DNA from 3 places in the Streptomyces sp. SCSIO ZS0520 genome. Region 3 is predicted to be linked to each of the others. Evidence: predicted binding sites of a transcription regulator. Region 3 holds the regulator's gene; each other region holds the start of a gene.
What was found. The regulator HrcA, encoded in region 3, represses chaperone genes, less so after heat shock. The targets are predictions, from matches to a motif close to TTNGCACTCNGNNNNNCNGAGTGCNAA.
Positions count from the first base shown of each region.

Region 1 (10,136 bases), 770 kb from region 3:
GACGCAGGGGTGAGGGACGGGGACCGGCCCCGCCCCGCGGAGGGCCCGGAGCTCGCCGCCGTACCGAGGGAGCACACCATGCCGCGCTTTCTGTCGCTGGTCCGCATCGACGAGAAGAACGCCCCCGCCGAGGGCCCGAGCGAGGAGATGATGGAGCGCATGAACGCGCTCCTGGAGGAGATCACCAAGGCCGGGGTGATGCTCGACACCGCAGGGCTCGCCCCCACCGCGGAGGGCGTGCGGGTGCGCTGGGAGGGCGGCCGGATCTCGGTCACCGACGGGCCGTTCACCGAGACCAAGGAGGTCATCGGCGGCTACGCCCTCTCCCAGTGCAAGGACATGGCCGAGGCCGTCGAATGGTCCAAGCGCTTCCTGAAGGTCCACGACGACCACTGGACGGTCACCTGCGAGGTCCGCCAGATCGCCGAGTGAGCACGCCCACCACCGCGCGCAGCGCCGCGCGCCACCGCCGCGGCCGGGCGTCCGGCGACACCGGGCGTCCGGCCCTGGTGCCGGATGCCCGGCGGGTGTCTGATGGCCGGATGAGCGCAGCGCGGGGCGGGGCCGCCGCCGAGGAGGTCCGCCGGGTCGTCGAGACCGTCTTCCGGATGGAGTCGCCCCGCCTGATCGCCGCCACCGCCCGCTTGGTGCGCGAGATCGGCACCGCCGAGGAACTCGCCCAGGACGCCCTGGTCGCCGCCCTGGAGCAGTGGCCCCGCGAGGGCATCCCGGACCGGCCGGGGGCCTGGCTGATGACCGCCGCCCGGCGCCGCGCGGTCGACCTGGTCCGCCGCCGGGAGCGCTACGCGCGCAAGCTCGCCGTGCTCGGGCGCGACCTGGAGACGGCGCCCCCGGCGGGCGACCCGGCCGAGGATCCGGCCGCGGTGCCGGACGCCGAGGCCATCGACGACGACCTGCTGCGGCTGCTCTTCGTCTCCTGCCACCCGGTGCTCTCCCCGCGGTCCCGGATCACCCTGACCCTGAAGCTGCTCGGCGGCCTGAGCACCGCCGAGATCGCCCGCGCCTTCCTCGCCGCCGAGTCCGCCGTCGCCCAGCGCCTGGTCCGCGCCAAGCGCACCCTCGCGGAACGGGAGGTGCCCTTCGAGGTGCCGGTGGGCGAGGACCGCCAGGCGCGGCTCGGCTCGGTCCTGGAGGTCGTCTACCTGATCTTCAACGAGGGGTACGCGGCCACCGAGGGCGAGGACCTGGTGCGCCCGGCGCTCTGCGAGGAGGCGCTGCGGCTGGCCCGGGTGCTCGCGGGCCTGATGCCGCAGGAGCCCGAAGTGCACGGCCTCGCCGCCCTGTTGGAGCTCCAGGCCTCCCGGCTCGCCGCCCGCACCGGGCCGGACGGGCACCCGGTGCTGCTCCGCGACCAGAACCGGGCCCGCTGGAACCGGCTGCTGATCGCCCGCGGCTTCACCGCCCTCGGCCGCGCCGAGGAGGCGGCCCGGGGCGCCCCGCACGGACCGTATGTGCTCCAGGCCGCGATCGCCGCCTCGCACGCGGGCGCCTACCGCTACGAGGACACCGACTGGGCGCGGATCGCCACGCTGTACGGCCTGTTGGCCCGGCAGACGCCCTCCCCGGTGGTCGAACTCAACCGCGCCGTCGCCCTCGGAATGGCCGAGGGGCCCGAGCGTGGCCTCGCCCTCGTCGACGCCCTCACCGCTCAAGGCGCCCTGGACGGCTACCACTTGCTGCCCAGCGTCCGCGGCGACCTGCTCGCCCGCCTCGGCCGCGGCACCGAGGCATCCGCGGAGTTCCGCCGCGCGGCCGGACTCACCCGCAACGCCCGCGAACGCGCCTTGCTGCTGCGCCGGGCGGACGAAGCCGCCGACTCCGACTCGGCGTCGTCCGAGGACAAGTGACGGCCGATCAACTTCCTCTGCTGCGGAGGGAGTTGGTGGGCGCTGTCAGTCCTGATCGCCACCGGAGGATGGTGATGGCCTGTCAGGCCTGCTCACTCCACAGAAAGTTGATCCCCTGTCAGTTCTTCCCACCCGTAACCGGCGCCCCGATCAGCATGGTCGGCGCGCCCGCGACCCGGGTGAGGAAGACCGTCGCCGCCCGCGGCCCCTCCGGCTTCACCTTGCGGCGCAACTCCTCCGGCTCCACCGCCGATCCGCGCTTCTTCACGGTCAGGGTGCCCACCCCGCGCTCCCGGAGCAGCGCCTTCAACTTCTTGACGTTGAAGGGCAGTTGGTCGGTGATCTCATAGGCGGTGGCGTACGGGGTGGGGTGCGGCTCGTCCGCGGTGACGTACGCGATGGTGGCGTCCAGGAGGCCGCCGCCGACCTGCCGGGCGACCTCGGCCACCAGATGGGCGCGGATGACGGCGCCGTCCGGCTCGTAGAGGTAGCGGCCGACCGGGCGGACCTCCGGGTCGGGGAGCATCCGGTCGAGCGGGACGGCGAGGGCGGCGCCGGAGGGCAGCAGGGTGGCCCGCCGGGAGGCCGGCTGCCCGGTGCCGAACCACAGCACCGCCTCCTTCACGTCCCCGCGCTCGGAGACCCACTCGGTCTCGACGTCCTCCGGGATCGCCTCGTGCGGGATGCCGGGCGCGATCTTCAGCGCGGCGTACGGGGCGGTGCGGGCGGCGCCGACGGCCCAGGAGAGCGGGGGCGAGTAGGCCTCGGGGTCGAAGACGCGGACGTTGCCGCCGCCCCGGCCGCCGCGGCCGCGTCCGGCGGGGGCCCGGCGGGCGGGGTCGACGAAGACGGCCCCGTATCCGCGGGTGTCCACCTCGGTGACCTCGGCCTCGCGCACCTCGACGAGGTCCGCCAGGCCGAGGGCCGCCGCGTTGGCGCGGGCGACGGCGCAGGTGAGCGGAGACCGGTCGACGGCGAGCACCCGGATCCCGGCGCGGGCGAGGGCGAGCGCGTCCCCGCCGATGCCGCAGCACAGGTCGGCGACGCTGCTCACGCCCAGCGAGGCCAGCCGGGCGGCGCGGTGGGCGGCCACCGAGGTGCGGGTCGACTGCTCCAGGCCGTGCGCGGTGAAGAACATCCGCGCCGCGTCCCCGGCGCCGAACTTGGCGACCGCCCGGGCCCGCAGCCGCTCCTGGCCGAGCGCGGCGGAGACCAGCGCCGCCGGGTGCGTCCGGCGCAGCCGGGTCGCGAGGGCCAGCTCCTCGCCCGGGGCGGTCCCGGCGACGAGGTCGAGCAGCTCGCGGCCCTCGGGGGTGAGCAGGGCGGCGAAGGCGGCGAGCGGGCCGGGGTCCTCGGGGGTGCCCGGTGCCGGGGCGTTGCGGTCGTTCACCGGGCCATTGTGGGCCAGTCGGTGGACCGGGCGGGCGCGGTGGTGGTGTCGGTGCCCGGCGCGGGCGGTGCCTTGGCAGGATGCGGCGCCATGCGCCTAGTACGACAAAATGCCCAATGGGCCGGAAGGCGGAAACTGGTGCACGGCCTCGCCGCCGTGCTCGCCTTCTCGATGTCGGCCGTCGCCGTCGGGTGCGTGGAGCGCGGCTCCGGCTCCCCGGCGGGCGCACCCGGTGCGCCGGGCGCGGCGGCGGGCGGACTGCGCCCCCTGGAGGCGCCCGCCGAGGCCCCCCGCGCCCACGCCCTCGCCGCCCCCGCCGAGCAGGCCAGGGCGCGCGCCGCCCGGCTCGCCGCCGCCACCCGCTGGCGGCTGCTCGCGGCCCCGCTGCCCGCACCGCCGCCGCCCGCCCGCAAACCGGCGCTGCACACCCGCCGGGGCTTCGAGGTGCACGGCGGCCAGCGGGGTCTGCCGCCGGTGCTCACCCGGGTGCCCACCCGGGACAAGGTCGTCTTCCTGACCATCGACGACGGCTACGACAAGGACCCGGCCCTCCCGCGCATGATGGCCGACCTGAAGATCCCCTACACCGCCTTCCTCACCGACTACCTGGTCAAGGACGACTACGCCTACTTCCGCCGCCTGCGCGCGAGCGGCGCCACCCTGCACAACCACACCCTGAGCCACCCCTACCTGCCGAAGCTCGGCTACGCGCAGCAGCGGCGGGAGATCTGCGGGATGCAGGAGGTGATGGAGCGGGAGTACGGGCACCGGCCCACGCTGCTGCGCCCGCCCTACGGCAACTACAACCGGGACACCCTGCTCGCCGCCCGGTCCTGCGGCATCGAGGCGGTCCCGCTGTGGAACGAGGAGATCGCCCTGGACCGCTGGGACTACCGCGAGCTCGACCGCAAGCTGCACGCCGGGGACATCGTGCTGACCCACTTCAGCGGGCGGGGCGAGTGGCAGGGCACCATGCAGGACATGGTCCGCGCCTTCCTGAGGGCGGTGACGGCCCAGGGCTTCGCGGTGGCACGCCTCGAGGACTACCTCTGAGCGCGGGAGGGCCGCCTGCCGGGTTCCCTCTCGCCGTACGGGTTCCGGCGGGCTCCCCGTACGGGTTCCGGCGGGGGCGTACGTACCGGAGCGCGCGCCCCGCACAGGCTTCCGGGCGACCTCGGAAGAGGGAACACGGGCAACGCGCCGCCGCCTCATTGGCACTCCGCTTGACCGAGTGCTAATCGCAGTCATAGTGTCGCCCTTGGCACTCCCCACTGGAGAGTGCCAGAAGCGACGGGCAGGTCCGGCACCCGCGACGACGGATCCACCCGGTCGCCACCTCAGATCAGTTGACCCCGTGAGATCTCCGAAGGGGGAGGTCGGATCGTGACGACCGCCAGCACCAAGGTTGCCATCAAGCCGCTTGAGGACCGCATCGTGGTCCAGCCGCTCGACGCCGAGCAGACCACGGCCTCCGGCCTGGTCATCCCGGACACTGCCAAGGAGAAGCCCCAGGAGGGCGTCATCCTGGCCGTGGGCCCGGGCCGTTTCGAGAACGGCGAGCGCCTGCCGCTCGACGTTCAGGTCGGTGACGTCGTCCTGTACAGCAAGTACGGCGGCACCGAGGTGAAGTACAACGGCGAGGACTACCTCGTCCTCTCGTCCCGCGACGTGCTCGCGGTCATCGAGAAGTAATTCACCGTATTTTGCTGATGACCTGCGCCCCTGGCCCCCGCGAATCGCTGCGTTCACTCACAGCCTGCCGGGCGCCCGGGGCGCAGTTCGTTTGAGAGGAATGAAACCGCTCCATGGCGAAGATCCTGAAGTTCGACGAGGACGCCCGTCGCGCCCTCGAGCGCGGCGTCAACAAGCTTGCCGACACCGTGAAGGTGACCATCGGCCCCCGCGGCCGCAATGTCGTCATCGACAAGAAGTTCGGCGCCCCGACCATCACCAACGACGGCGTCACCATCGCCCGTGAGGTCGAGGTCGAGGACCCGTACGAGAACCTCGGCGCCCAGCTCGTCAAGGAGGTGGCGACCAAGACCAACGACATCGCGGGTGACGGCACCACCACCGCGACCGTGCTCGCCCAGGCCCTGGTCAAGGAGGGCCTGCGCAATGTCGCCGCCGGTGCCTCCCCGGCCGCCCTGAAGAAGGGCATCGACGCCGCCGTCAAGGCCGTCTCGGACGAGCTGCTCGCCACCGCGCGCCCGATCGACGAGAAGTCCGACATCGCCGCCGTCGCCGGTCTGTCCGCCCAGGACCCGCAGGTCGGCGAGCTCATCGCCGAGGCGATGGACAAGGTCGGCAAGGACGGTGTCATCACCGTCGAGGAGTCCAACACCTTCGGTCTGGAGCTGGACTTCACCGAGGGCATGGCCTTCGACAAGGGCTACCTGTCCCCGTACTTCGTCACCGACCAGGAGCGTATGGAGGCCGTCCTCGACGACCCGTACATCCTGATCCACCAGGGCAAGATCTCGTCCATCCAGGACCTGCTGCCGCTCCTGGAGAAGGTCATCCAGACCAACTCCTCCAAGCCGCTGCTGATCATCGCCGAGGACGTCGAGGGCGAGGCCCTGTCGACCCTGGTGGTCAACAAGATCCGCGGCACCTTCAACGCCGTCGCGGTGAAGGCCCCCGGCTTCGGTGACCGCCGCAAGGCCATGCTCGGCGACATCGCCACCCTCACCGGCGGCACCGTCATCGCCGAGGAGGTCGGCCTCAAGCTCGACCAGGTCGGCCTGGACGTGCTCGGCACCGCCCGCCGCGTCACCGTCACCAAGGACGACACCACGCTGGTGGACGGCGGCGGCAAGGCCGAGGACGTCACCGGCCGCGTCGCGCAGATCAAGGCCGAGATCGAGGCCACGGACTCCGACTGGGACCGCGAGAAGCTCCAGGAGCGCCTCGCGAAGCTGGCCGGCGGCGTCTGCGTGATCAAGGTCGGCGCCGCCACCGAGGTGGAGCTGAAGGAGAAGAAGCACCGTCTGGAGGACGCCATCTCCGCGACCCGCGCCGCGGTCGAGGAGGGCATCGTCTCCGGTGGTGGCTCCGCCCTGGTGCACGCCGCCAAGGTCCTCGACGGCGGCCTCGGCAAGAGCGACGACGAGGCCACCGGTGTCGCCGTGGTCCGCCGCGCCGCGGTCGAGCCGCTGCGCTGGATCGCCGAGAACGCCGGTCTCGAGGGCTACGTCATCGTCTCCAAGGTGGCCGAGCTGGAGAAGGGCAACGGCTACAACGCCGCCACCGGCGAGTACGGCGACCTGGTCAAGGCCGGCGTCATCGACCCGGTCAAGGTCACCCGCTCCGCCCTGGAGAACGCCGCCTCCATCGCCTCCCTGCTGCTCACGACCGAGACCCTGGTCGTCGAGAAGCCGGCCGAGGAGGAGGCCGACGACGGCCACGGCCACGGCCACTCGCACTGAGGCCCGGCCCCGCCTGAAGCATCCCGGCTGAGCCCGCGCGGCCCGGCCGGCCAGCGGCCCGGCATCCCCACGGGGGTGCCGGGCCGCGGTGCGTGCGCCCCCGCCCGCGGACCCGTACCCGCGGACCCCCGCCCGCCGCCCGTCCGCATCCGGCCCGCGGACCGGCCCGCGCACGCTCCCGGTCAGCGCCCGCCGCCCGCCGCCCACTGCCGACCGCCGACCGCCTCGTACGAGAATGCCGTCATGGCCGATCCCACGCCCGCGGCGGTGCCCGTGCCGCTCACCTATCCCGAGGTCGGCGCGACCCGGCACGGACCGCTCCCCGGCGGCTACCACCATCTGCGGGTGCGCACCCTGCTCGGCCACGGCGAGGCGGTCTTCGAGGCCGCCGCGGAGGCACTCCTGGACTGGCGCATGCACCGGGGCCTCGGCATCGGTATCGCCGTGGACGCCGAGCGCGCGGTGCCGGGTGCCGAAGTGGCCGTGCGGATCGGGCCGGTGGCCGGACGCTGCCGGGTGGTCTGGGCCCTGCGCGGTCCCCGGCGGGCCGGATTCGCGTACGGGACCCTGCCCGGCCATCCCGAGAGCGGCGAGGAGGCCTTCCTGGTGGAGCTGGCGCCCGGCGGCGCGGTCCGGCTCACCGTCACCGCCTTCAGCAGGCCGGACCGCTGGTTCACCCGTCTCGCCGGGCCGCTGGTCCTCCTCTTCCAGCGCGCCTACGGACGCCGCTGCGGACGGGTGCTGGCCCGCCTCGCGGCAGCGGGCGCGCGGCCGTCCGGAACCTGAACCGCCGTTCCCCGCACGGCAGTCGAGGGCGCCGGGGAGGGCGACCCCTGTCAGCCTTCCCCGGCGCCGGTACGGGAGCCCTCGCCCCGCCGGTACGGAGCGGGCCGCCCGGTCGGGGTGCTACCGCCGCGCCACCCGCAGCAGCACCGTGCCGTGCGCCGGGACGGTGGCCGCCGGTTCGCCCGCGGTGCGGCCCGCCCGGCCGTACAGACCGAACTTCAGCCCGCGGGCGTGCAGACAGTCGCCCAGCGCCTTCATCCCGGAGGGGAAGAAGTACGCCCCCGCACTGGGACTTACCGCCCCCGGGCCGGGCGGCGGGCCGACGTCAGTACCGCGGGCCGTACTTGCGCCCGGCGCGCGAGGACACCCCGCCGAGCAGCGCGCGCGGGGCGAGCTTCACCACGCCGAGCAGGGCCTTGTAGCGCGGGTCCGGCACCGAGAGGGTCCGGCCGCGGCTGAGGTCGGCGAGGGCCGCGGCGACCAGCTTGTCGGCGTCCAGCCACATCCACCGGGGGATGTTCTCGGTGCCCATCCCGGCGCGCTCGTGGAACTCGGTGCGGACGAAGCCGGGGCACAGCGCCATCAGCCGCACCCCGGTACCGGCCAGATCGCGGGCCGCGCCCTGGGTGAACTGCACGACCCAGGCCTTGGAGGCGCCGTAGGTCCCGCGCGGCACGAAGGCGGCGACCGAGGCGACGTTGACCACCCCGCCGCGCCCGCGCTCGCGCATCGCGGCGGCGGCCGCGCTGGTCAGCCGGAGCACCGCCTCGCAGTGCACCTTCAGCATGGTCAGCTCGTCCGCGACCGGCACGTCCAGATAGGCGCCCTTGTTGCCGAACCCGGCGTTGTTGACCAGCAGGTCGACGGGGCTCCGGGTGTCGCCGAGGCGCCGCTCGACCGCGGTGATGCCCTCCTCGCCCGCGAGGTCGGCGGTGAGCACCTCGGCCTCGATGCCGTGCCGGTCGTGCAGCTCGGTGGCCTGCTCGCGCAGCCGCTCGGTGTCGCGCGCGACCAGGACGAGGTCGTGCCCGTCCGCGGCGAGACGGCGGGCGAAGGCGGCGCCGATGCCCGCGGTGGATCCCGTGATCAGAGCTCTGGTCATGGCCGCAAGGTTAGGGCCTGCCCGGCCCCGGTGATCCGCGGGCCCGGACGCGTACGCCCCGGCCGAGGGCCCCGCGCGGTCCCGCTCACTCGGCCCGCGAACTCCCCTGCTCGGCCACGTACTTGCGGGCCGCCTCCCGGGCCTTCGGGTGCAGCACCTCCTCGGCGGCCAGCAGCCGCGGCAGCAGGGCGCGCTCGGTGGTCAGGGCGCGGAACTCCAGGCCGACGGTGACCGTGTGGGCGGGCCGGTGCACCACCTCCACCGCGTCGCCGGGGCGGATCTCGCCGGGCTCGATCACCCGGAAGTAGGCACCGGGGACGGCCCGCGCGGTGAAGGTCTTCATCCAGCCGCGCTCACCGAGCCAGCCCGCGAACGTACGGCAGGGGATGCGGCTGGCGCTCGCCTCCAGGAGCACCTGCCCGCCGACCCGCCAGCGCTCGCCGATCAGGGTGGCGGTGGGGTCGAGGCCGAGGGTGGTGAGGTTCTCGCCGAAGCTGCCGTGCGTGAGCGGGCGCCCGAGCAGCTGCTCCCAGGCGTCCAGGTCCTCGCGGGCGTAGGCGTAGACGGCCTGGTCGTGCCCGCCGTGGAAGCGCCGCTCGCAGACCGCGTCCCCGGCGAGACCGCTGCCCGCGCTCCCCATCGGGCCGGGCGCGCTCACCCGTACCGGACCCTCGACCGGGCGCTTGTCGATCCCGGTGAGCCCCTGGGCCTGGGTGGTGTAGTCGACGGACTTCGGCCGGGCGATGTTCACCGAGAGAACCTTCATGCCCGCACGCTAATCACTGCGCCCCAAAGCGTCCACGGCCTTTCGGGTGCCGGTCAAAAGGCGGCCTTATGCTGGCCGGGTGATCGAAGCCCGCCACCTCCGCGTGCTGCGCCAGGTCGCCGCCACCGGCTCCTTCTCCGCGGCGGCCCGGGTGCTGGGCTGCACCCAGCCGGCGGTCAGCCAGCAGATGAAGGCCCTGGAATCCTCCGTCGGCACCCCGCTGCTCGTACGGTCCGGTCGGGAGATGCGGCTGACCGAGGCGGGCGAGGCGCTGGTCCGGCACGCCGCCGGAATCCTGGCCGGGCTCACCGCGGCCGAGGAGGAGGTCGCCGCGCTCGCCGGTCTGCGCGCGGGCCGGGTGCGCCTGGTGTCCTTCCCGAGCGGCAGTTCCACCCTGGTCCCGGCCGCGCTCGCCGCGCTGCGCGCCGCGCACCCGGGCACCCGGGTCTTCCTGGAGGAGGCCGAGCCGCCGCGCTCGGTCGAGATGCTGCGCGCGGGCGACTGCGATGTGGCCCTCGCCTTCCGCTACTCCGGCGCGGCCGGCGCGGGGGAGTGGGACGACCTGGTGGTACGTCCGCTGCTCGCCGACCGGCTCGTCGGCCTGGTACCGGAGGGGCACCGGCTCGCGGGCGCCGCCCGGCTCGGCATCGGCGAACTCGCCGGGGAGTCCTGGATCGCGGGCTGCCCCCGCTGCCGCACCCAGCTCGTCGAGGTCTGCGCGGGCGCGGGCTTCACCCCGCGGATCGACTTCGCCACCGACGACTATCCGGCGGTGGTCGGCCTGGTCGCGGCCGGG
Region 1 is NZ_CP092644.1:5,102,737-5,112,872, forward strand. Features, by position in the region: gene MID12_RS20295 (YciI family protein) at 79-432, shown strand; gene MID12_RS20300 (RNA polymerase sigma factor) at 543-1,868, shown strand; gene MID12_RS20305 (class I SAM-dependent methyltransferase) at 1,987-3,258, opposite strand; gene MID12_RS20310 (polysaccharide deacetylase family protein) at 3,349-4,311, shown strand; gene groES (co-chaperone GroES) at 4,642-4,950, shown strand; gene groL (chaperonin GroEL) at 5,064-6,686, shown strand; gene MID12_RS20325 (DUF1990 family protein) at 6,930-7,472, shown strand; gene MID12_RS20330 (hypothetical protein) at 7,593-7,730, opposite strand; gene MID12_RS20335 (SDR family NAD(P)-dependent oxidoreductase) at 7,798-8,574, opposite strand; gene MID12_RS20340 (MOSC domain-containing protein) at 8,660-9,340, opposite strand; gene MID12_RS20345 (LysR family transcriptional regulator) at 9,420-10,136, shown strand, end outside.
Region 1: the regulator HrcA is predicted to act here: its motif matches at 4,470-4,496, upstream of groES (co-chaperone GroES).

Region 2 (10,136 bases), 1.2 Mb from region 3:
CGCTGACCCCGCTGCCGCTGACCCCGCTGCCGCTGACCCAGCGGCCCGCCGCCGCGCCCGCCTCAGCCCCGCAACTCCCCGAGCTGTGCCAGGAACCACTCCTTGGGCGGCAGCGCCGTCGCCGCGGCGGCCAGGCGCTCGGCGCGCGCCACGCGGTCCGCCTCCGGCAGGCTCAGCGCCTCGTGCAGGGCCTCGGCGGTGGCGATGACGTCGTAGGGGTTCACGGTGAGCGCGTCCTCGCCCAGCTCCTCGTAGGCGCCGGCCTCCCGGGAGAGCACCAGGGCGCAGCCCTGCTCGGCGAGCACCGGGACCTCCTTGGCGACCAGGTTCATGCCGTCCCGCACCGGGTTGACCAGGGCGACGTCCGCGAGCCGGTAGGCGGCGAGCGAGCGGGAGAAGTCGTCCTTGACGTGCAGCACGACCGGGGTCCAGGTCGGGGTGCCGAACTCGGCGTTGATGTCGGCGGCGACCCTGGCCACCTCGTCGGTGTAGTCGCGGTAGACGGCGAGGTCCTGGCGGGAGGGGTAGGCGAAGGCGAGGTGGACCACGCGCTCGCGCCACTCGGGGCGGGCGGTGAGCAGGTGCCGGTAGGCGAGCAGCCCGCGCACGATGTTCTTGGACAGCTCGGTGCGGTCCACGCGCACGATGGTCCTGCGGTCGGTGCCGCCGATCTGCTCGCGCAGCGCGGCGAGGCGTTCGTCCACGTCCGGGCGGTGCGCCCGCTCGCGCAGGAACTCCGCGTCGGCGCCGAGCCCGTGCACCCCGATCCGGGTGTTGCCGGTGCCGCCGAGCACGCGCTCGGCGCACTCCTCGAAGGCGTCCGCCCAGCGCCGGGTCAGGAAGGCGGCGCGGTCGGCGCCGAGGATCCCGCGCAGCACCTTCTCGGCGATGTCGTCGGGCAGTATCCGGAAGTAGTCCACCGGCGCCCAGGGGGTGTGCGAGAAGTGCCCGATCCGCAGGTCGGGGCGGAGCGCGCGGAGCATCCCGGGGGCCAGGGTCAGGTGGTAGTCCTGGATCAGCACCGCCGCGCCCTCGGCCGCCTCGGCGGCGAGCGCCTCGGCGAAGGACTGGTTGTACGCCTCGTAGGAGGCCCACTGGGTGCGGAAGTCCTCGTCGAAGACCGGCTCCAGCGGGGTCTGGTAGAGCATGTGGTGCACGAACCAGAGCACCGAGTTGGCGATGCCGTTGTACGCCTCGGTGTGCACCTGCGGCGCGATGTCCAGCATCCGGACGCTCTGTCCACCGGTGTCGGCCGGGTCCAGGCGCCCGCCGCTGCGCCGCACCGCCTCCCGGTCGTCCTCGGAGAGCGCCGCGCAGACCCACACCGCGTCGGTGTCCGGTCCGATCGCCGAGAGGCCGGAGACGAGACCGCCGCCGCCGCGCCGGGCGGTGAGCGAGCCGTCCGCCCCCGTCACATACGAGACCGGGCCGCGGTTGGAGGCGACGAGGACCTGGGCACCCTGGGTGGAAGACATGTGCCGAACCTAGCCGCGCCATGTGACAGGCAAACGTCGGGCGGGGGCAGGCGGAGTACCGCCGTGCGCCCCGCCGGACCACCGGGCGCCCCCGTGCACCCCGGCCGCCGCGCCCCGGCCCGGCGGGTTCAGGCCACCCGGCGCGCGGCGTACTCCGCCACCGTGCACATCGGCGGGCGCTCCTCGGTGTCCACCTGGTACGTACGCGGCTCGAAGCCCTCCTCGCCGCGGACGAACTGGGTCAGCTCCGGGCGCAGCAACTGACCGCGGGCCAGGCGCAGTTGGGCGGTGCGGTAGATCGCGGCGGCCATCCGGCCGAGGGCCTGCCCGTCCTGGTGGCGGTGGCGGCGCACCCCGACGTCGACCTGCGCCAGCGCGTCCAGGCCCACCGTGTGCAGGGCGTCCACCAGGAGGCCCAGCTCCACCCCGTACCCGACCGGGAAGGGCAGCTGTTCGAGCAGCGGCCTGCGGACCGCGTACTCGCCGCCGAGCGGCTGCACGAAACCGGCCAGCCGCGGCCAGTGCATGTTCAGCAGCGGGCGCGCCATCAGCTCGGTGACCCGGCCGCCCTGCGGCGCGGCGCTCCCGCCGTCCGTGCCGTCCGTGCCGACCGCGCCGTCCGGGCCGGTGAAGGGGCGGTCGTACATCGCCTTCACGAACTGCACGTCCGGGTCGGTCAGCAGCGGGCCGACGATGCCGGTGACGAAGTCCGCGGAGAAGTCCCGCAGGTCGGCGTCGACGAAGCAGACGATGTCGCCCTCGGTCACCAGGAGGGAGCGCCACAGCACCTCGCCCTTGCCGGGCAGCGCGGGCAGCCGGGGCAGGATCTCGTCGCGGTGCACCACCCGGGCGCCCGCCTCGGCGGCCACCTTGCCGGTGGCGTCGGTGGAGCCGGAGTCGATCACCACGAGTTCGTCGACGAGCGGGGCCGCGGGCCGCATCAGCTCCCGCCGGATCACCGAGACGATCTCGCCGACCGTCTCCTCCTCGTTGAGCGCGGGCAGCACCACGCTGACCCGGGCGCCCGGGGCGCGCTTGGCCGCGGTCAGCCGGGACAGCGGACGCTCGGACACCGACCAGGAGCGCCTGGCCAGCCACGTCTCGACCTCATCGAGCACCGTTGCGTGCCCCCTCATTGCCGTGCCGCACACACCTGGGGCGGCGTTCTGGCCCGTCCGGCCGCGGCCCTGGGCCGCCGACGGGTGGGCATGGTGACTTTCATCTCGGGGTTCGGACGACTGTCTCAACTGTCCTGGCCTTCGGTTACAGTCTTGAACAACGCGGATGACCATCGCATGTCGGGGGTCACCGTCCACAAACGCCCAGGGCCGGGTTCCGATCGGCCCCTGGAGCCATACCGCTCATCCAGAGGGGCAGAGGGATACGGCCCGTTGAAGCCCCGGCAACCCTCCAGCCGGTCCTGCCGCGCAAGCGGCGGCTCGCCTCCGTGCACCGCACGGGACCGAGGCCACCGGCTCGGGAAGGTGCCAATTCCGTCTCGTGGCGAAACGCGTCGCGAGGAAGATGAGGAGAGAGGGCCTCGCCACCATGGCTGCGCAGACTGTCGCCACCACCCCCACCGTCGATCTCGGACCGGCCGCCGCGCTGTCCTGCCGCGAGTGCAAGGAACGCTTCCCGCTCGGGCCGATCTTCGCCTGCGAGAGCTGTTTCGGCCCGCTGGAGATCGCCTACGACCTGCCCGCCGGGGACCCCGAGGCCCTGCGCGCCCGCATCGAGGCCGGCCCGAACAGCATCTGGCGCTACGCCCCCCTGCTGCCCGTCCCCGCGGACGTCGCCGGGAAGCCCAGCCTGAACCCGGGCTTCACCAAGCTCGTCAAGGCCGACAACCTCGCCCGCGAACTCGGCGTCACCGGCGGCCTCTACGTCAAGGACGACTCCGGCAACCCGACGCACTCCTTCAAGGACCGCGTCGTCGCCATCGCCGTCGAGGCCGCCCGCGCCTTCGGCTTCACCACCCTGTCCTGCTCCTCCACCGGCAACCTCGCGGGGGCCGTCGGCGCCGCCGCCGCCCGGGCCGGCTTCCGCTCCTGCGTGTTCATCCCGCACGACCTGGAGCAGGGCAAGGTCGTCATGGCCGCGGTCTACGGCGGCGAGCTGGTCGGCATCGAGGGCAACTACGACGACGTCAACCGCTTCTGCTCCGAACTCATCGGCGACCCGCTCGGCGAGGGCTGGGGCTTCGTCAACGTCAATCTGCGCCCGTACTACGGCGAGGGCTCCAAGACCCTGGCGTACGAGATCTGCGAGCAGCTCGGCTGGCGGCTGCCCGACCAGATCGTGGTGCCGATCGCCTCCGGCTCCCAGCTCACCAAGATCGACAAGGGGCTGCAGGAGCTGATCGCGCTCGGGCTCGTCGAGGACCGGCCGTACAAGATCTTCGGTGCCCAGGCCGAGGGCTGCTCGCCGGTCTCGGTGGCCTTCAAGGGCGGCCACGACGTGGTCCGCCCGCAGAAGCCGGACACCATCGCCAAGTCGCTGGCCATCGGCAACCCGGCCGACGGCCCGTACGTGCTCGACATCGCCCGGCGCACCGGCGGCGCCGTGGAGGACGTGGACGACGAGCAGATCGTCGACGCCATCAAGCTGCTCGCGCGCACCGAGGGGATCTTCGCCGAGACCGCGGGCGGGGTCACCGTCGGCGTCACGCGCAAGCTCATCGAGGCGGGGCTGCTCGACCCCGCCCTCAGCACCGTCGTCCTCAACACCGGCGACGGACTGAAGACCCTCGACGCGGTCGCGCCGACCACCGGGCCCACGGCCACCATCCGCCCGAGCCTGGACGCGTTCCGCGACGCGGGCCTGGCCCACTGACGACCCGACGGCACATCGCAGAAAGGCCCGATCCCATGAGCGTGAACGTCCGCATCCCCACCATCCTGCGCACCTACACCGGCGGGCAGGCCGAGGTCGCCGCCGAGGGCGCCACCCTCTCCGAGGTCATCGCCGACCTGGAGCGCAACCACGCCGGCATCGCCGCCCGCGTCCTGGACGACGAGGGCAAGCTGCGCCGCTTCGTCAACGTCTACGTGAACGACGACGACGTCCGCTTCGAGCAGGGCCTGGAGACCGCGACCCCCGACGGCGCCGGCGTCTCGATCATTCCCGCGGTGGCGGGCGGCTGCTGAGCCGCCTGCCGGGCGCCGCGGACCCCCGTAGCGCCCCCGCGTGATCCTTTACTGCCGATTGCCCCCTCCGCGAGCAAAAGCGGAGGGGGCAATTCTGCAGGGTTGAAAGGAGTAGAGTTGGGGAACCGCGTCTCTCGTTTGTGCCACGTGCATATGTGTTCTCGCCGGTGAGGTAGCAAGAAGTGGTCAACATGGCCTCGCCCTTTGCCGCGTTGGCCCCCTTTTGTCAGGCCCGGCTTGCCCTGAAGTCGGGCATTTCTCCTTCCTTTTCCGTTCGGCGGTCCCGATATTTCTCGTCCGATTGCCCTGTTGCACAGGGCAGTTGGGCGGATACATTCAGCCGCGGTCGGCGCGTTACGCACCCGGGATTCGGGGGCGAGGTCTGACCCGGGTCCGCGAAGTGCGGGCTTGCGCAAGGGCCAGTAATAGGGGAGTTAGGCATGGCTCAGGGCACCGTCAAGTGGTTCAACGCGGAGAAGGGCTACGGCTTCATCGCGGTCGACGGTGGTGCGGATGTTTTCGTCCACTACAGCGCGATTCAGATGGACGGCTACCGCACCCTGGAAGAGGGTCAGCGAGTCGAGTTCGAGATCTCGCAGGGCCAGAAGGGCCCGCAGGCGGACATGGTCCGTCTCGCGGCCGGCTGAGGCGCCGACACAGCGACATCGAGCGACATCACGTAGGACCTGTGGAGGGTCCGCGCCCGTCAGGGTGCGGGCCCTCCTCCTGTGTTGCCCGCCCGCCGTCCGCGCCGGGGTGCTTCCGGGGGGCCGAGTCGGCCGCGGGCCGGGGCCGTGCGCCTTGCACTCGGAGGGTCAGAGTGCTAATCATTGGCGTTAGCACTCTGAAGGTGAGAGTGACAAAAGCAGGACCGGGTCGGTGAGGCCCGCAGCCGGGTGGGGCAAGGAACCGCCAGGATGTGGGCCGTCCGTCGCGGGCGCCAGCGCGGTCCGAAGTATCCACCCTTCCCCGGGGGTCGACCGGGGGAGACCCCGTCCGGGAGGACCACTTCACATGGCCAAGATCATCGCGTTCGACGAGGAGGCACGGCGCGGCCTCGAGCGCGGCATGAACCAGCTCGCCGACGCCGTCAAGGTGACCCTCGGCCCCAAGGGTCGCAACGTCGTCCTCGAGAAGAAGTGGGGCGCCCCCACGATCACCAACGATGGTGTCTCCATCGCCAAGGAGATCGAGCTCGAGGACCCGTACGAGAAGATCGGCGCCGAGCTGGTCAAGGAGGTCGCGAAGAAGACGGACGACGTCGCCGGTGACGGCACGACGACCGCGACCGTCCTCGCCCAGGCGCTGGTCCGCGAGGGCCTGCGCAACGTCGCCGCGGGTGCCAACCCGATGGCGCTGAAGCGCGGCATCGAGAAGGCCGTGGAGTCCGTCTCCGCCGCCCTGCTCGAGCAGGCCAAGGACGTGGAGACCAAGGAGCAGATCGCCTCCACCGCCTCCATCTCCGCCGCCGACACCCAGATCGGCGAGCTCATCGCCGAGGCCATGGACAAGGTCGGCAAGGAAGGCGTCATCACCGTCGAGGAGTCCCAGACCTTCGGTCTGGAGCTGGAGCTCACCGAGGGTATGCGCTTCGACAAGGGCTACATCTCGGCGTACTTCGCCACCGACATGGAGCGTATGGAGGCGTCCCTGGACGACCCGTACATCCTGATCGCCAACTCCAAGATCGGCAACGTCAAGGACCTGCTGCCGCTCCTGGAGAAGGTCATGCAGTCCGGCAAGCCGCTGCTGATCATCGCCGAGGACGTCGAGGGCGAGGCCCTGTCGACCCTGGTCGTCAACAAGATTCGCGGCACCTTCAAGTCCGTCGCCGTCAAGGCCCCGGGCTTCGGTGACCGCCGCAAGGCCATGCTCGGCGACATCGCCATCCTCACCGGTGGCGAGGTCATCTCCGAGGAGGTCGGCCTCAAGCTGGAGAACGCCGGTCTGGAGCTCCTCGGCCGCGCCCGCAAGGTCGTCATCACCAAGGACGAGACCACCATCGTCGACGGCTCGGGCTCCGCGGACCAGGTCCAGGGCCGCGTGAACCAGATCCGTGCCGAGATCGAGAACAGCGACTCGGACTACGACCGCGAGAAGCTCCAGGAGCGCCTCGCGAAGCTGGCCGGCGGCGTGGCCGTCATCAAGGCCGGCGCCGCCACCGAGGTGGAGCTCAAGGAGCGCAAGCACCGCATCGAGGACGCCGTGCGCAACGCCAAGGCGGCCGTCGAGGAGGGCATCGTCGCCGGTGGTGGCGTGGCCCTGCTCCAGGCCTCCCAGGTCTTCGAGAAGCTGGAGCTGGAGGGCGACGAGGCCACCGGTGCCGCCGCCGTCAAGCTGGCCCTGGAGGCCCCGCTCAAGCAGATCGCGGTCAACGCCGGTCTCGAGGGCGGCGTCGTGGTCGAGAAGGTGCGCAACCTGACCCCGGGGCACGGCCTCAACGCCGCCACGGGCGAGTACGTCGACCTGGTCGCCGAGGGCATCATCGACCCGGCCAAGGTGACGCGCTCCGCGCTGCAGAACGCCGCGTCGATCGCCGCGCTCTTCCTCACCACCGAGGCCGTCATCGCCGACAAGCCGGAGAAGGCCGCCCCGGCGGGCGCTCCGGGCGGCATGCCGGGCGGTGACATGGACTTCTGATCGGCCACCGGCTCCGGCCGGTCGACGATCGAGCGGTCTGCGAGGCCTCCGGGCCTCGACCAGGGCGGCATCCCTTCGGGGGTGCCGCCTTTGGCGTGGGGTGGGGAGGGCTGCGGGCGGAGTTCCCGGGCGCGGGAATGATCACTCGATCGTGCGGTTCCGGGAGAAGGCGGCGGATCTCTCCGCGAGCCGGTCTAGCCTCGCCTTCGTACGGCCGCGGAGAGGATCCGTGGCCGGGGAGGGGACCCGTGATGACCGCCGTACGGGCCGCCGAGCGGAGCCGGGCTCCGCGGGACGGGGAGTGGGAGTACCTGCTCCGGACGTGGCGCGGGCTGAATGTGCCGGAAGGCTGGCGCGCCGAGATCGACGAAGGGCAGATCGCCTTGGTACCGCCGCCGCACCGGCACCACCACGCCACCGCAGAGGCCCTTCAGTACAGCCTCTATGCCGAACTCCCCGCGGAGCTGGGCATCTACCAGGCTCTCGGCGTGCACATCGCCCCGCTGGGGAAGCTGCTCCTCCCCGACCTCGTGGTGCTGCCCCGGGTGCTGGTGGCGGCGGAGGACGCGGAGGACAACGCCCCCTTCGAGGCCGCCGATGCCCGCCTGCTCGTCGAGATCACCTCGGGGACCACCGCCCGTACGGACCGCACCCGCAAGCTCTGGGCGTATGCGCACGCGCAGGTGCCGCTCTATCTGCTCGTGGACCGCTTCGACGAGCGCGGCCCCATGGTCACCCTGTACAGCGATCCGCAGGACGGCATGTACAAGCGCGCCCAGGGGGTGCCGTTCGGTCAGCCTCTCACCCTGCCCGACCCCTTCCACGCCACGCTGCCCACGGAGAAGTTCCCGCACTGAGGCGGCAGTTCACCGGTCCGCCCCCGGGACGCTCGGCCTATACCCCCTCCCCGTATGATGGCCCGGTGACCAGTACCGCGCACCACCCGACCGCGACCCCGCGAGGACGCGGTCCCGTGCTGCTCGTGCTGCTGGTCCTCGCCGGTCTCCTGGCGATGCACGGGCTGGCGCCGCACGGGGTGGGGGGCTCCGCGCATTCCGGTGCCTCCGGGCAGGCGGCTCGCGCAACTCACTCGGCTCAGGCGGCGCATGAGGCTCACACGGCTCACACGGCTCGTGCAGTTCACGTCGCTCATGTGGCGCGGGTGGTTCACGTCGCCCGTGCGGTGAACCCCTGTCCGCAGGCGGAGGGTGCGGATCCCGGGGGCGGTCACGCGCGGCACGCGGATGCGGCCTGTGCGGCGAGCGGTACGAGCAAGGCGCCGACGGGCCCGGTGCTCGTACCCGCGGGTGTGCAGCCGGTGGTGGTGGTCCCGTTCGCCGTGCGCGCCGAGCGGGTGGTCGCGGCACCGGGGCGGGCCCCGCCCTCTCTTGCCGAACTCCAACTCCTGCGGATCTAGAGGCACTTGCGCCGCGCCCGCGTCCGTACGCAGGCGCGCGCTCCGGCATGCCCACGTCCGTACTCCCGCGGAGCCGTTCGGTCGAAGCTCCGCGGTACAGCCAGGAGTTGCCCGTACATGAGCACGTCTCGCAGCACTACCGGTGCCTTCAGCACCGCCAAGTCCCTTAAGCGCACCGCCAGTTCCCGTCCGCGGACGCGTATCCGTACGGGCGCTCGCGGCCCTGTGGTCCGCCGTACGGCCGGAGTCGCCGTCACCGTCGCCGCCGCCCTGCTGCTCGCCGCCTGCGGTGGGGGCGAGGACGGGTCCGGAGGCCACTCCGGGCACGGTGGTTCCCGTACCGCGCAGCCCTCGGCCGGTAGCAGCGAGGGCGCGCCGAACGCGGCCGATGTCGCCTTCGCGCAGCAGATGATCCCGCACCACCGGCAGGCCCTGGAGATGTCCCGGCTGGCCGCCACCCGGGCCGCCTCGCCGCAGGTGAAGCGCCTCGCGGAGCGGATCGAGAAGGGGCAGGAACCGGAGATCAGGACCATGTCCGGGTGGCTGCGGTCCTGGGACGAGCCGGTGCCGCCCGCCGGGGGAGACGGCGGGGGCGGCCTGGACCACGGCGGTTCGGATCACGACGGCATGGACCACGACGGCATGGACCACGGCGGCTCGGACTCCTCCGGCCACGGCCACGGCCACGGCCACGGCGACGGCCGCGGCGATGGCGGCGGCATGCCCGGCATGATGACCGGCGCCGAGCTGAAGAAGCTGGCCGCGGCCTCCGGAAAGGCCTTCGACACGGCGTTCCTGGAGCTGATGGTCGAGCACCACCAGGGCGCGGTGCGGATGGCCAGGGCCGAGCGGGCCAAGGGGGCGTACGGCCCAGCGAAGGAGATGGCGGCGGACGTGATCACCGCCCAGAGCGCCGAGATCGAGGAGATGAAGGGGCTCCTCGGCGACTGAGCCCATCGGCCGAGCCCGTCAGCAGAGTCCATGAGCCGAGCCCGTCAGCGAAGCCCATGCGCCGAGCCCGTCAGCGGAGTTCACGAGCCGAGCCCGAAGCGGACGGGCCCGGGACCGCCTCGGCGGCCCGGGCCCGTCGGCGCCCGATGGTCAGACCCCGTCCGCCGGATCAGACCTTGTGCGCCCCGGCGAGGGCCTCTCGCAGATGGCCCTTGCTCTCGGTCAGGAGCCGGGCGGCGGTGGGGCCGTCGACCTCGCCGAGGATCATCAGGATGGCGTTCTTGACCTCGCCGCCGGTGGCCGAGAGGGCGTGCTCGATCTCCACGTCGGGGGCGCCGGTGGCCAGCGAGACGATGCGGCGGGAGCGGGCGCGCAGCTTCTCGTTGGAGGCGCGGACGTCCACCATCAGGTTCCCGTAGGTCTTGCCGAGCCGGATCATGGTGATCGTCGAGATCATGTTGAGGACGAGCTTCTGGGCGGTGCCGCCCTTGAGCCGGGTGGAGCCGG
Region 2 is NZ_CP092644.1:4,656,774-4,666,909, forward strand. Features, by position in the region: gene MID12_RS18375 (trehalose-6-phosphate synthase) at 63-1,475, opposite strand; gene MID12_RS18380 (glucosyl-3-phosphoglycerate synthase) at 1,604-2,593, opposite strand; SAM riboswitch class I at 2,834-3,006, shown strand; gene thrC (threonine synthase) at 3,024-4,307, shown strand; gene MID12_RS18390 (MoaD/ThiS family protein) at 4,343-4,621, shown strand; gene MID12_RS18395 (cold-shock protein) at 5,062-5,268, shown strand; gene groL (chaperonin GroEL) at 5,636-7,261, shown strand; gene MID12_RS18405 (Uma2 family endonuclease) at 7,513-8,118, shown strand; gene MID12_RS18410 (DUF6153 family protein) at 8,274-8,678, shown strand; gene MID12_RS18415 (DUF305 domain-containing protein) at 8,796-9,629, shown strand; gene murQ (N-acetylmuramic acid 6-phosphate etherase) at 9,799-10,136, opposite strand, start outside.
Region 2: the regulator HrcA is predicted to act here: its motif matches at 5,422-5,448, upstream of groL (chaperonin GroEL).

Region 3 (10,136 bases):
CGTCGCTCCACAGCAGGATCCGCTTGCCGTCGCCGGAGACCGCGAAGCGGTCGACGTCCAGGGCGAGGTGCTCCACCCGCTGCTGGGCGAGGTCGTAGCGCTCCAGCTCGGTCTTGGGGTCCGGGTCCTCGGGGTTCGCGCGGGCGTTGCCGAGGACGCCGTGGACCGGGTGGTGCAGCCAGAGCAGTCCCTCGTGGGCCGCCTTCAGCGAGGAGTAGCGGGCCGCCTCGACGGGGAAGGGCACGATCCGGTCGGCGAGCCCGTCGAGGTCGATCCGGGTGACCGGGGAGCCCTCGCCCTCCGGGGTCTCCTCCTTGTCGGGCGCCTGGAAGGGGCGGCCGTGGCGCTGCGGCCCGAAGGGCGAGGGGGTCGCGGCGGAGAGCGTGATCAGATGCGGGCGGCTGCCGCCGACGAAGGCGAGGTCGAAGACGTGCTCGTCGTAGACCGGGTCGAAGGAGCGCGCCGAGAGGAAGGCGAGGTGCTTGCCGTCGTCGGTGAAGGCGGGCGAGTAGTCGCAGAAGCGCAGCGGGGTGGCCTCGGTGACCGACAGGTCGGCGGTGTTGGCGAGCTTCAGCTGCCGCAGCGGCTCGGGGCCGGGGTGCGACCAGGCGAGCCAGGCGGAGTCCGGGGAGAAGACGAGGCCGCTCGCCTCGCCGTCCTCGGTGCGGTCCACCTCGCGGACCTCGCCGCTCTCCCGCTCCACGAGGAGCACCCGGCCGTCGTGCGAGGCGACGGCGGCGCGGCTGCCGTCGGGCGCCACGGTCAGGGCGAGGACCCGGCCGAGCCTGCCCGCGGCGAGCCTGCGGGGCGTGGCGCCGGGGGCGGCACCGGTGGCGGGCGCGAACTCCAGGGCGTCCTCGCCCTCCGCGTCGGTCACCCAGACCACGTACTCCTCGCCCTCGGCGCGGAAGGCGCGCGGCAGCCGGGCGCGGACGCCGGGTTCGGCGGCGAGGGCGCGGGCCGGTCCCGAGCGGTGGGTGACCCAGTGCACCGCGCCGCGCACCGTGAGGGCGCTGCCGCGGCCGGTGTGGTCGGGCGCCCCGGCGCCGAACCAGGCGGCGGCGCTGACCGGACGGGGCTGCATGTCGGTGCGCTGGCCGCCGAGGCGGATGTCCAGGCGGCGCGGGGCGGCGCCGTCCAGGTCGTCCAGGAGCCAGAGTTCACCGGCGCTCGCGTAGACGACGCGGCTGCCGTCGGTGGCGGCGTGGCGGGCGTAGAAGCCGCCGCTGCCGTCCTCGGCCGGGCCGAGGGGGCTGTGGCGGCGCAGGTCCTCGCCGTCGGGCAGCGAGGAGTAGAGCGCGCCGGTGCCCTCGTGGTCGCTGAGGAAGGCGATCCGGGCCGGGCCTTCGGCGGGGACCGTCCACAGCGGGTACTCGATGTTGCCGTCGAGCCCCGCGTGCAGCCGGGCGAAGTCACCGGAGCCGTCCTCGGCGGCGATCCACAGCTTGCCCGCGGTGCCGCCCCGGTAGCGCTTCCAGTACGCGGCCTCCCGGCCCATCGGCACCGAGAGCAGCAGCGCCCGGCCCTCGGGCCCGAGCGCGAGGTCGCCGACCGGTCCGTAGGGCAGGGTCTCGGCGGGGCCGCCGTCGAGCGGGACAGCGTGGGCCCAGGAGCGCCGCAGGGAGGCCCGGCCGTGGGTGGTCACCGCGAGGACCCGGCCGTCCGGTGTCCAGCCCCGCACGCCGGTGCGCGCGCTGCCCCAGTAGGTGAGCCGCTTGGCGGGCCCGCCGTCGAGGGGCGCGGTGAAGATCTCCGGGGCGCCGTCCCGGGTGGAGGTCCAGGCGACCTGGGTGCCGTCGGGGGATATCCGCGGATGGTGCACGGGCATGTTGTCCGCGCTCACCCGCCAGGCGCGGCCGCCGTCGAGCGGGGCCGCCCAGACGTCGTCCTCGGCGGTGAACACGAGGAACTCGCCGTGCAGATGCGGGAAGCGGAGGTAAGCAGGCTGGGTCACACCAGCACCCTAAGCAGCACGAGCGGTACTTGGTGACCCTTTTCGATCACTTGGTCCGCCCCACCGGCGCACACCGGGGCGCACGGTGCAAAGGGGTCGCTCGGGGCGGCAGCCGCACCGCCGGGGCGGGCAGTGCGACCGCGGGAGGCCTATCCCTGGAGGAGCAGCCACTCCTGGAGTTCGACCAGGTTGCCCTCGGGGTCCTTGAGGTGGGCCACCCGCATCCGGTCGGTGAGCGGGGCCGGGCCCTGGAAGACGGCGGCGCCCCGGGCGGTGATCTGCTCGCAGTAGTCGTCGAGGTCGTCGACCCGCAGCACGACCAGCGAGCGGTGGCCGTTGACCGACTCCCCCAGCTCCCCGATGATCTCGGCCATCGCCGTACGGTCCTGGAGCGCGATGCCCGCGGAGCCGGTCGCCGGGGAGAACTTCTCGTACGGGCCCTGCGGTGCGCCGGACTGCGGCTTGAGGCCGAGCACCTCCGCGTAGAAGCGGTAGCAGGCGGGGAAGTCGGTGACGAGCAGCCTGACCTGCGCGAGTTCCAAGGGGGTCTCCTTCGGGGTGCGGCTCAGGACCAGCGGCCGGTGCGGCCGAGCAGCAGTGCGGCCGCCGCCGTACCGGCGGTCGATGTACGCAGCACGCTACGCCCGAGCCGGTACGGTTCGGCGCCGGCCTCGGCGAAGAGGGCGAGTTCCTCCGGGCTGATACCGCCCTCGGGGCCCACCACGAGGACGATCCCGCCGCCGGTGGGCAGTTCGGCGGTGGCCAGGGCCCGGCTCGCCACCGCCGCGTCCTCGTGCAGCACGGCGGCGAGGTCGGCACCGGCGAGCAGGCCCGCGACCTGACGGGTGGTCATCGCCTCGGCGACCTCGGGGAAGCGGACCCGGCGGGACTGCTTCCCTGCCTCGCGCGCGGTGGCGCGCCACTTCCCGAGCGCCTTGAGGCCCCGCTCGCCCTTCCACTGGGTGATGCAGCGGGAGGCGGCCCAGGGCACGATCGCGTCCACCCCGGTCTCGGTCATCGTCTCGACGGCCAGCTCGCCCCGGTCGCCCTTGGGCAGCGCCTGCACCACGGTCAGCCGCGGGCTCTCGGGCTCCTCCTGCCGCACCGGGCCCCGGCGCACGGTGAGCCGGTCCTTGCCCTCGGCGGCGAGCACCTCGCACTCGGCCCAGCGGCCGAGGCCGTCGGTGAGCACGAGCGGCTCGCCCGCGCGCAGCCGCTTCACGGAGACGGCGTGCCGCCCCTCCGGCCCGGTGAGCAGCAGGCGGCCCTCGTCGTCGGCGGTGAAGTCCTCGGTGAGGAAGACGGCGGCGGTCATGCCCCGGCCGCCAAGTCCTGCCGGGCGGCGGCGAGTTCGCCGACGAGCACCTCGACGAGTTCGGCCGCGGGCAGCGGCCGGGCCAGCCGGTGGCCCTGGCCCGCCCACAGCGCCATGCCCTGCGGGTCCTGCGCCTTGGCGGCGGCCCGGCGCAGCGGCGAGGTCAGGTAGTGCACCTGCGGATAGGCGGCGGGCGCGTACGGGCCGTGCTCGCGCAGGAAGCGGTTGACCAGGCCCCTGGCCGGGCGGCCGGAGAAGGCGCGGGTCAGCTCGGTGCGCGGGAACAGCGGGTCGGTCAGGGCGTCCTTGTGGAGCTGCGGCGCCCCCGACTCGGGGGTGGCGAGGAAGGCCGTGCCGAGCTGCGCGCTCTGCGCTCCGGCCGCGAGGACCCCGGCGATCTGCGCCCCGCGCATCAGTCCGCCCGCGGCCACCAGCGGCAGCCGGACCGCCTCGCGGACCTGGGCGATCAGGGCGAGCAGTCCGGTGCCGGTGTGGTCCAGCTCCGGGTCGTCGCGGTGGGTGCCCTGGTGGCCGCCCGCCTCGACGCCCTGCACGCACACCGCGTCGGCGCCGCTGGCCTCGGCCGCGCGGGCCTCCTCGGCGGTGGTGACGGTCACCAGGGTGCGGGTGCCGACGCGGGCGAAGGACTCCACGACCTCGGCGGTGGGGCAGCCGAAGGTGAAGGAGACCAGCGGCACCGGGTCGTCGAGGAGGATGGCGAGCTTGGCCTCGTAGCCGTCGTCGGTCTTGGCGTCCGGGTCGCCGAGCGGGGTCTCGTACCAGGCGGACTCGCCCCAGAGCTGGTTGCGGTAGACGCCGACCGCCGCCATGTCGGTCAGCGGCCGCTGCGGCATGAAGAGGTTGACGCCGAAGAAGCGGCCGGTCAGCGAGCGGAGCTGTTTGATCTCCTCGTACATGCCGTCCGCGGTCTTGTATCCGGCGGCGAGGAAACCGAGGCCGCCGGCCTCGCTGACCGCGGCGGCGAGCCGCGGCGGCGAACCGCCTCCGGCCATGGGCGCCTGCACGATCGGGTACGCAGAAAGATCGCTCAGAGCCAAGGACATGGAACGCATGGTGCCATGTTCCTGCTACCGGTCAGAAACCAGTGCCGGGGTGCGCGCGGGGTCCACCGGCACGCCGCGCGGGGCGGGCCGGTGGACCGCGGCTCAGCGTCCGTTGAAGGCGTCCTTCAGGCGGGAGAAAAGGCCCTGCTGGCCGGGCTGGAACTGGCCCGTGGGGCGCTCCTCGCCGCGCAGCTTGGCCAGTTCGCGCAGCAGGCGCTCCTGCTCCGGGTCGAGCTTGCCGGGGGTGGTGACCTCGACGTGCACGATCAGGTCGCCGCGGCCGCCGCCGCGCAGATGCGTGACGCCCCGGCCGTGCAGCGGGACCGACTGGCCGGACTGGGTGCCGGGCCGGATGTCGATGTCCTCCACTCCGTCCAGGGTCTCCAGGGGCACCTTGGTGCCGAGGGCCGCCGCGGTCATCGGGATGGTGACCGTGCAGTGCAGGTCGTCGCCGCGGCGCTGGAAGACCGAGTGCGGCAGTTCGTGGATCTCCACGTAGAGGTCGCCCGCGGGGCCGCCGCCGGGGCCGACCTCGCCCTCGCCCGCGAGCTGGATGCGGGTGCCGTTGTCCACACCGGCCGGGATCTTCACCGTCAGGGTGCGCCGGGAGCGGATCCGGCCGTCGCCCGCGCACTCGGGGCAGGGGGTGGGGACCACGGTGCCGAAGCCCTGGCACTGCGGGCAGGGGCGCGAGGTCATGACCTGGCCCAGGAAGGACCGGGTGACCTGGGAGACCTCACCGCGGCCGCGGCACATGTCGCAGGTCTGCGCGCTGGTGCCGGGGGCCGCGCCCTCGCCGCTGCACGTGGTGCAGACGACGGCGGTGTCGACCTGGAGGTCCTTGGTGGTGCCGAAGGCGGCCTCGTCCAGCTCGACCTCCAGGCGGATCATGGCGTCCTGGCCGCGCCGGGTGCGCGAGCGGGGCCCGCGCTGGGAGGCGGTGCCGAAGAAGGCGTCCATGATGTCGGAGAAGTTGCCGAAGCCGCCGGCACCGAATCCGCCCGCGCCGCCGCCCGCCTGGGACAGCGGGTCGCCGCCGAGGTCGTAGACCTGCTTCTTCTGCGGGTCCGAGAGCACCTCGTAGGCGGCGTTGATCTCCTTGAACCGCTCCTGGGTCTTCGGATCCGGATTGACGTCCGGGTGCAGCTCGCGGGCGAGTCTGCGGAACGCCTTCTTGATCTCGTCCTGGGAAGCGTCGCGGCGCACGCCGAGTACGGCGTAGTAGTCCGTGGCCACTTACGACTCCGCCAGGATCTGTCCGACGTAACGTGCCACTGCGCGTACTGCTCCCATCGTTCCCGGATAGTCCATGCGGGTCGGTCCGACCACGCCGAGCTTGGCGACTGCCTCGCCGCCCGAACCGTAGCCGACCGAGACCACGGACGTGGAGTTGAGTCCCTCGTGGGCGTTCTCGTGCCCGATGCGTACGGTCATGCCCGAATCGGTCGCCTCACCGAGGAGTTTGAGGAGGACGACCTGCTCCTCCAGGGCTTCGAGGACCGGCCGGATGGTGAGAGGAAAGTCATGCCCGAAGCGGGTGAGATTGGCGGTGCCGCCGATCATCAGGCGTTCCTCGGTCTCCTCGACGAGGGTTTCGAGGAGGGTGGACAGCACGGTCGTGACCGTGCCCCGGTCCTCGTTCTCGAAGGCCTCCGGCAGGTCCTGGACGAGCTGCGGCACATCCGCGAAGCGCCGTCCGGCGACCCTGCTGTTGAGCCGGGCCCGCAGATCGGCGAGCGAGCTCTCGCCGAAGGGCGCCGGGCAGTCGATCATGCGCTGCTCGACCCGCCCGGTGTCCGTGATCAGGACCAGCATCAGCCGGGCCGGCGCCAGCGCCAGCAGCTCGACATGGCGCACCGTGGAGCGGGTCAGCGACGGGTACTGCACCACCGCGACCTGCCGGGTCAGCTGCGCGAGCAGCCGCACGGTGCGGCCCACGACGTCGTCGAGGTCGACGGCGCCGTCGAGGAAGTTCTGGATGGCGCGCCGCTCGGGCGGCGTCATCGGTTTCACCCCGGCGAGCTTGTCGACGAAGAGCCGGTAGCCCTTGTCGGTGGGGATCCGCCCGGCGCTGGTGTGCGGCTGCGCAATGAAGCCCTCGTCCTCCAGGGCGGCCATGTCGTTGCGCACGGTCGCCGGGGAGACCCCGAGGCTGTGCCGCTCGGTGAGCGCCTTGGAGCCGACGGGCTCCTCGGTGCCGACATAGTCCTGGACGATGGCGCGCAGCACTTCGAGCCTGCGTTCACTCAGCATCGCGTCCACCTCCAGTTCCCGGTCACGGCCCGCCCGACGCTCCCCTTGGCACTCCGGGCAGCAGAGTGCCAGACGCGGCCCAGTGTACGGCCGGTGGGTACGGCCACGGCAAGAGCGCTCGCAGGGTCCTGCCGCACCTTGGCCCGCTGTTCCTCCCCTTTACCGCCCCTTGCCGTCCTTTGCCGCCCTCGCCGCCCCTCGGCCGCTGCCGCCGCCGCGCGCGCTGCCTCGGTCTCCCGCGCGCCCCGGAAGAAGCGGATGGCTGTACTTTCGCATGCCGGGAGCGCTCTCCGGCGCGCCTGTGGAAAACCCGCCATCCCCCTGGAGGGAACGTGCCCGAGGGCAGGAGAACCGCCACCGGCGACGGTACGGAAGGTGCGCGCCGATGACGCCGGAGCGGCCCGCGCCGGATCGCGTACCGGACTGGGCGGCGCAGGGCTGGGAGGACCTCGGTGAGGGCTGCGGGAGGGTGCGGCTGCCCGGCTGGGACTGCACCGCGGGCCTGGTCACCGGAGGAGAGGCCGCCCTCATGGTCGACGCCGGGTCGGGGCTGCGGGAGGGCGCGGCGCTGCGGGCGGCGGCCCGGGAACTGCTCGGGCCGGGCCGCCGGGTCGGCCACCTCGCCCTGACCCACCCGCACTTCGACCACGTCCTCGGCGCCCCGGTCTTCTCCGGGGCCGAGGTGTACGCCGCGGTCGGCTTCGGCCGCGCCCTCGACCGCGGGCGGGAGGCGCTGTGCGCGGACGCGGTGCGGCACGGCGCGGACGCCTCCGCCGCGGCCGAGGCGAGCGAGCTGCTGCGGCCCCCGCACCACGAGGTCTCCGGCACCCGCGCCCTGGACCTCGGCGGCCGCCAGGTCCTCCTCGCCGATCTGGGCCCCGCGCACAGCCCGTACGACCTGGTGGTCCTCGTGCCCGGCCCGGTGCCGGTGGTGTTCTGCGGGGACCTGGTCGAGGAGTCCGGACAGCCGCAGGCGGGGCCCGACGCGGCGCCCGGGCGCTGGCCCGCCGCCCTGGACCGGCTGCTCGAACTCGGCGGGGAGGACGCCCGGTACGTACCGGGCCACGGGGCCGTGGTGGACGCCGCGTTCGTTCGCCGTCAGCGTGATCAACTGGCCGGATCCGTCGGCGTGTCGTGACCTGGCGTAGACCTGCTGTTCCTATCGTCAGCCGAATGCGCCCGTACTCGCCGGACCTGACTCCGCCCTGGAAGAAGAAGCAGCCCGCCCCGGAGGTGGCCGCGGAGCCGGGCCTCGTGGTGGAGGAGCCGGCGACCGGCTTCTGCGGGGCGGTGATCGGCTGCGAGGCGGGCACGGTCACCCTGGAGGACCGCTTCGGCAAGCACCGCGTCTTCCCGCTGGAGCCGCGCGGCTTCCTCCTGGAGGGGCGGGTCGTCACCCTGGTGCGCCCGTCCGCCGCTCCGGCCCGGTCCGGCCGTACGGCCTCCGGTTCGGTGGCAGTGCCCGGGGCGCGGGCGCGGGTGGCGCGCGCCGGGCGGATCTATGTGGAGGGCCGCCACGACGCCGAGCTGGTGGAGCGGGTCTGGGGCGACGACCTGCGGATCGAGGGCGTGGTCGTGGAGTACCTGGAGGGGATCGACGATCTGCCCTCCCTGGTCGCCGAGTTCGGCCCCGGCCCCGATGCCCGGCTCGGGGTGCTGGTCGACCATCTGGTGCCCGGCTCGAAGGAGTCGCGGATCGCCGCCGAGGTGACCAGTGCGCACGCGCTGGTGGTCGGCCACCCCTACATCGACGTCTGGGAGGCCGTGAAGCCCTCCTCGGTCGGCATCGCCGCCTGGCCGCGGGTCCCGCGCGGACAGGACTGGAAGACGGGCGTCTGCCGGGCGCTCGGCTGGCCCGAGAACACCGGCGCGGCCTGGCAGCGGATCCTCGACTCGGTACGCAGCTACCGGGACCTGGAGCCGCAACTCCTCGGCCGGGTCGAGGAGTTGATCGACTTCGTGACGGCGCCGCAGTAGGGCGGGGTGGCCTGCGGGCCCGGGCGAAGGGTCGGCACCGCAGTAGCTCGGCGGGTCGGCGGGTCGGCGGGTCGGCGGGTCGGCGGGTCGGCGGGTCGGCGGGTCGGCGGGTCGGCGGGTCGGCGGGTCAGTCCACCAGGTCGCGGACCACCGCGTCGGCGAGGAGGCGGCCCCGCAGGGTCAGCACCGCCGAGCCCTCGGCGTAGGGCGCCTCCTGGAGCAGCCCGTCCGCGAGGGCGCGGGCGGCGGCCTCCGCGCCCGCGGGGCGCAGCAGATGGAGCGGGCAGCCCTCACGCAGCCGCAGTTCGAGGAGGATGCGCTCGACCCGGCGGTCCTCCTCGCTCAGCAGCTCGCGCCCGGCACCGGGTGAGCGGCCCTGGGCCAGGGCGGCCGCGTAGGCGCCGGGGTGTTTGGCGTTCCACCAGCGGACCCCGCCGACGTGGCTGTGCGCGCCGGGGCCCGCGCCCCACCAGTCGGCGCCGCGCCAGTACAGCTCGTTGTGCAGGCAGCGGGCTTCCTGCCGCCCCTCGGCGGCCCAGTTGGAGACCTCGTACCAGCTGTACCCCGCGGCGGCGAGCACCTCGTCGGCGATCAGATAGCGGTCGGCGTGGACGTCGTCGTCGGTCATCGGGACCTCGCCGCGGCGGATGCGGCGGGCGAGCTGGGTGCCCTCCTCCACGATCAGGGCGTAGGCGGAGACGTGGTCGGGGCCCGCGCCGATCGCCGCGTCCAGGGAGGCCCGCCAGTCCTCGTCGGACTCGCCGGGGGTGCCGTAGATCAGGTCGAGGTTGACGTGCTCGAAGCCCGCCGCGCGGGCCTCCGCCACGCAGGCCTCGGGACGGCCGGGCGTGTGGGTGCGGTCGAGGACGTCCAGGACATGGCGGCGGGCGCTCTGCATGCCGAAGGAGATCCGGTTGAAGCCGCCCTCACGCAGGGCCTGAAGATAGGCGGGGTCGACCGACTCGGGGTTGGCCTCGGTGGTGATCTCCGCGTCCTCGGCGAGGCCGAACTCCTCGCGTATCGCGGTGAGCATCCGCACCAGGTCGGCCGCGGCGAGCAGAGTCGGGGTGCCGCCGCCGACGAAGACGGTGCGCACCTGGCGCGGATCGTCGCCGAGCACCTTGCGGGCGAGGCGGACCTCCTCGGTGAGGGTGGCGGCGTAGTTGTCCCGGGAGGCGAGCACGCCGCCGCTGCCGCGCAGCTCGGTGGCGGTGTAGGTGTTGAAGTCGCAGTAGCCGCAGCGGGTGGCGCAGTACGGCACGTGGAGATAGAACCCGAGGGGGCGCCCGGCGGCCCCGCTCAGGGCGTGGCCGGGCAGGGCGCCGTCCTCGGGAACGGGCTCACCGTCGGGAAGTGCGGAAGGCATGCCCCCCATTGTCCCGTACCGCGCGGGGTGGCCCGCCCGCCTGTGGACAACGGGCGGAGGGCACGCTTGTGGACAACCGGCGATCGCGGTCTGTGGACAACGCCGGGTCCCCGGATGTGCACAACGAGGTGCCCGCCGATGTGGACAAGGGAGGGTCCGCGGATGTGGACAACCGGCGGCCGGCCGATGTGCACAACGGCCGACCCC
Region 3 is NZ_CP092644.1:5,874,528-5,884,663, reverse strand. Features, by position in the region: gene MID12_RS23470 (S41 family peptidase) at 1-1,954, opposite strand, end outside; gene MID12_RS23465 (VOC family protein) at 2,104-2,496, opposite strand; gene MID12_RS23460 (16S rRNA (uracil(1498)-N(3))-methyltransferase) at 2,520-3,269, opposite strand; gene MID12_RS23455 (nitronate monooxygenase) at 3,266-4,333, opposite strand; gene dnaJ (molecular chaperone DnaJ) at 4,436-5,569, opposite strand; gene hrcA (heat-inducible transcriptional repressor HrcA) at 5,570-6,586, opposite strand; gene MID12_RS23440 (MBL fold metallo-hydrolase) at 6,972-7,724, shown strand; gene MID12_RS23435 (DUF3097 domain-containing protein) at 7,760-8,563, shown strand; gene hemW (radical SAM family heme chaperone HemW) at 8,691-9,938, opposite strand.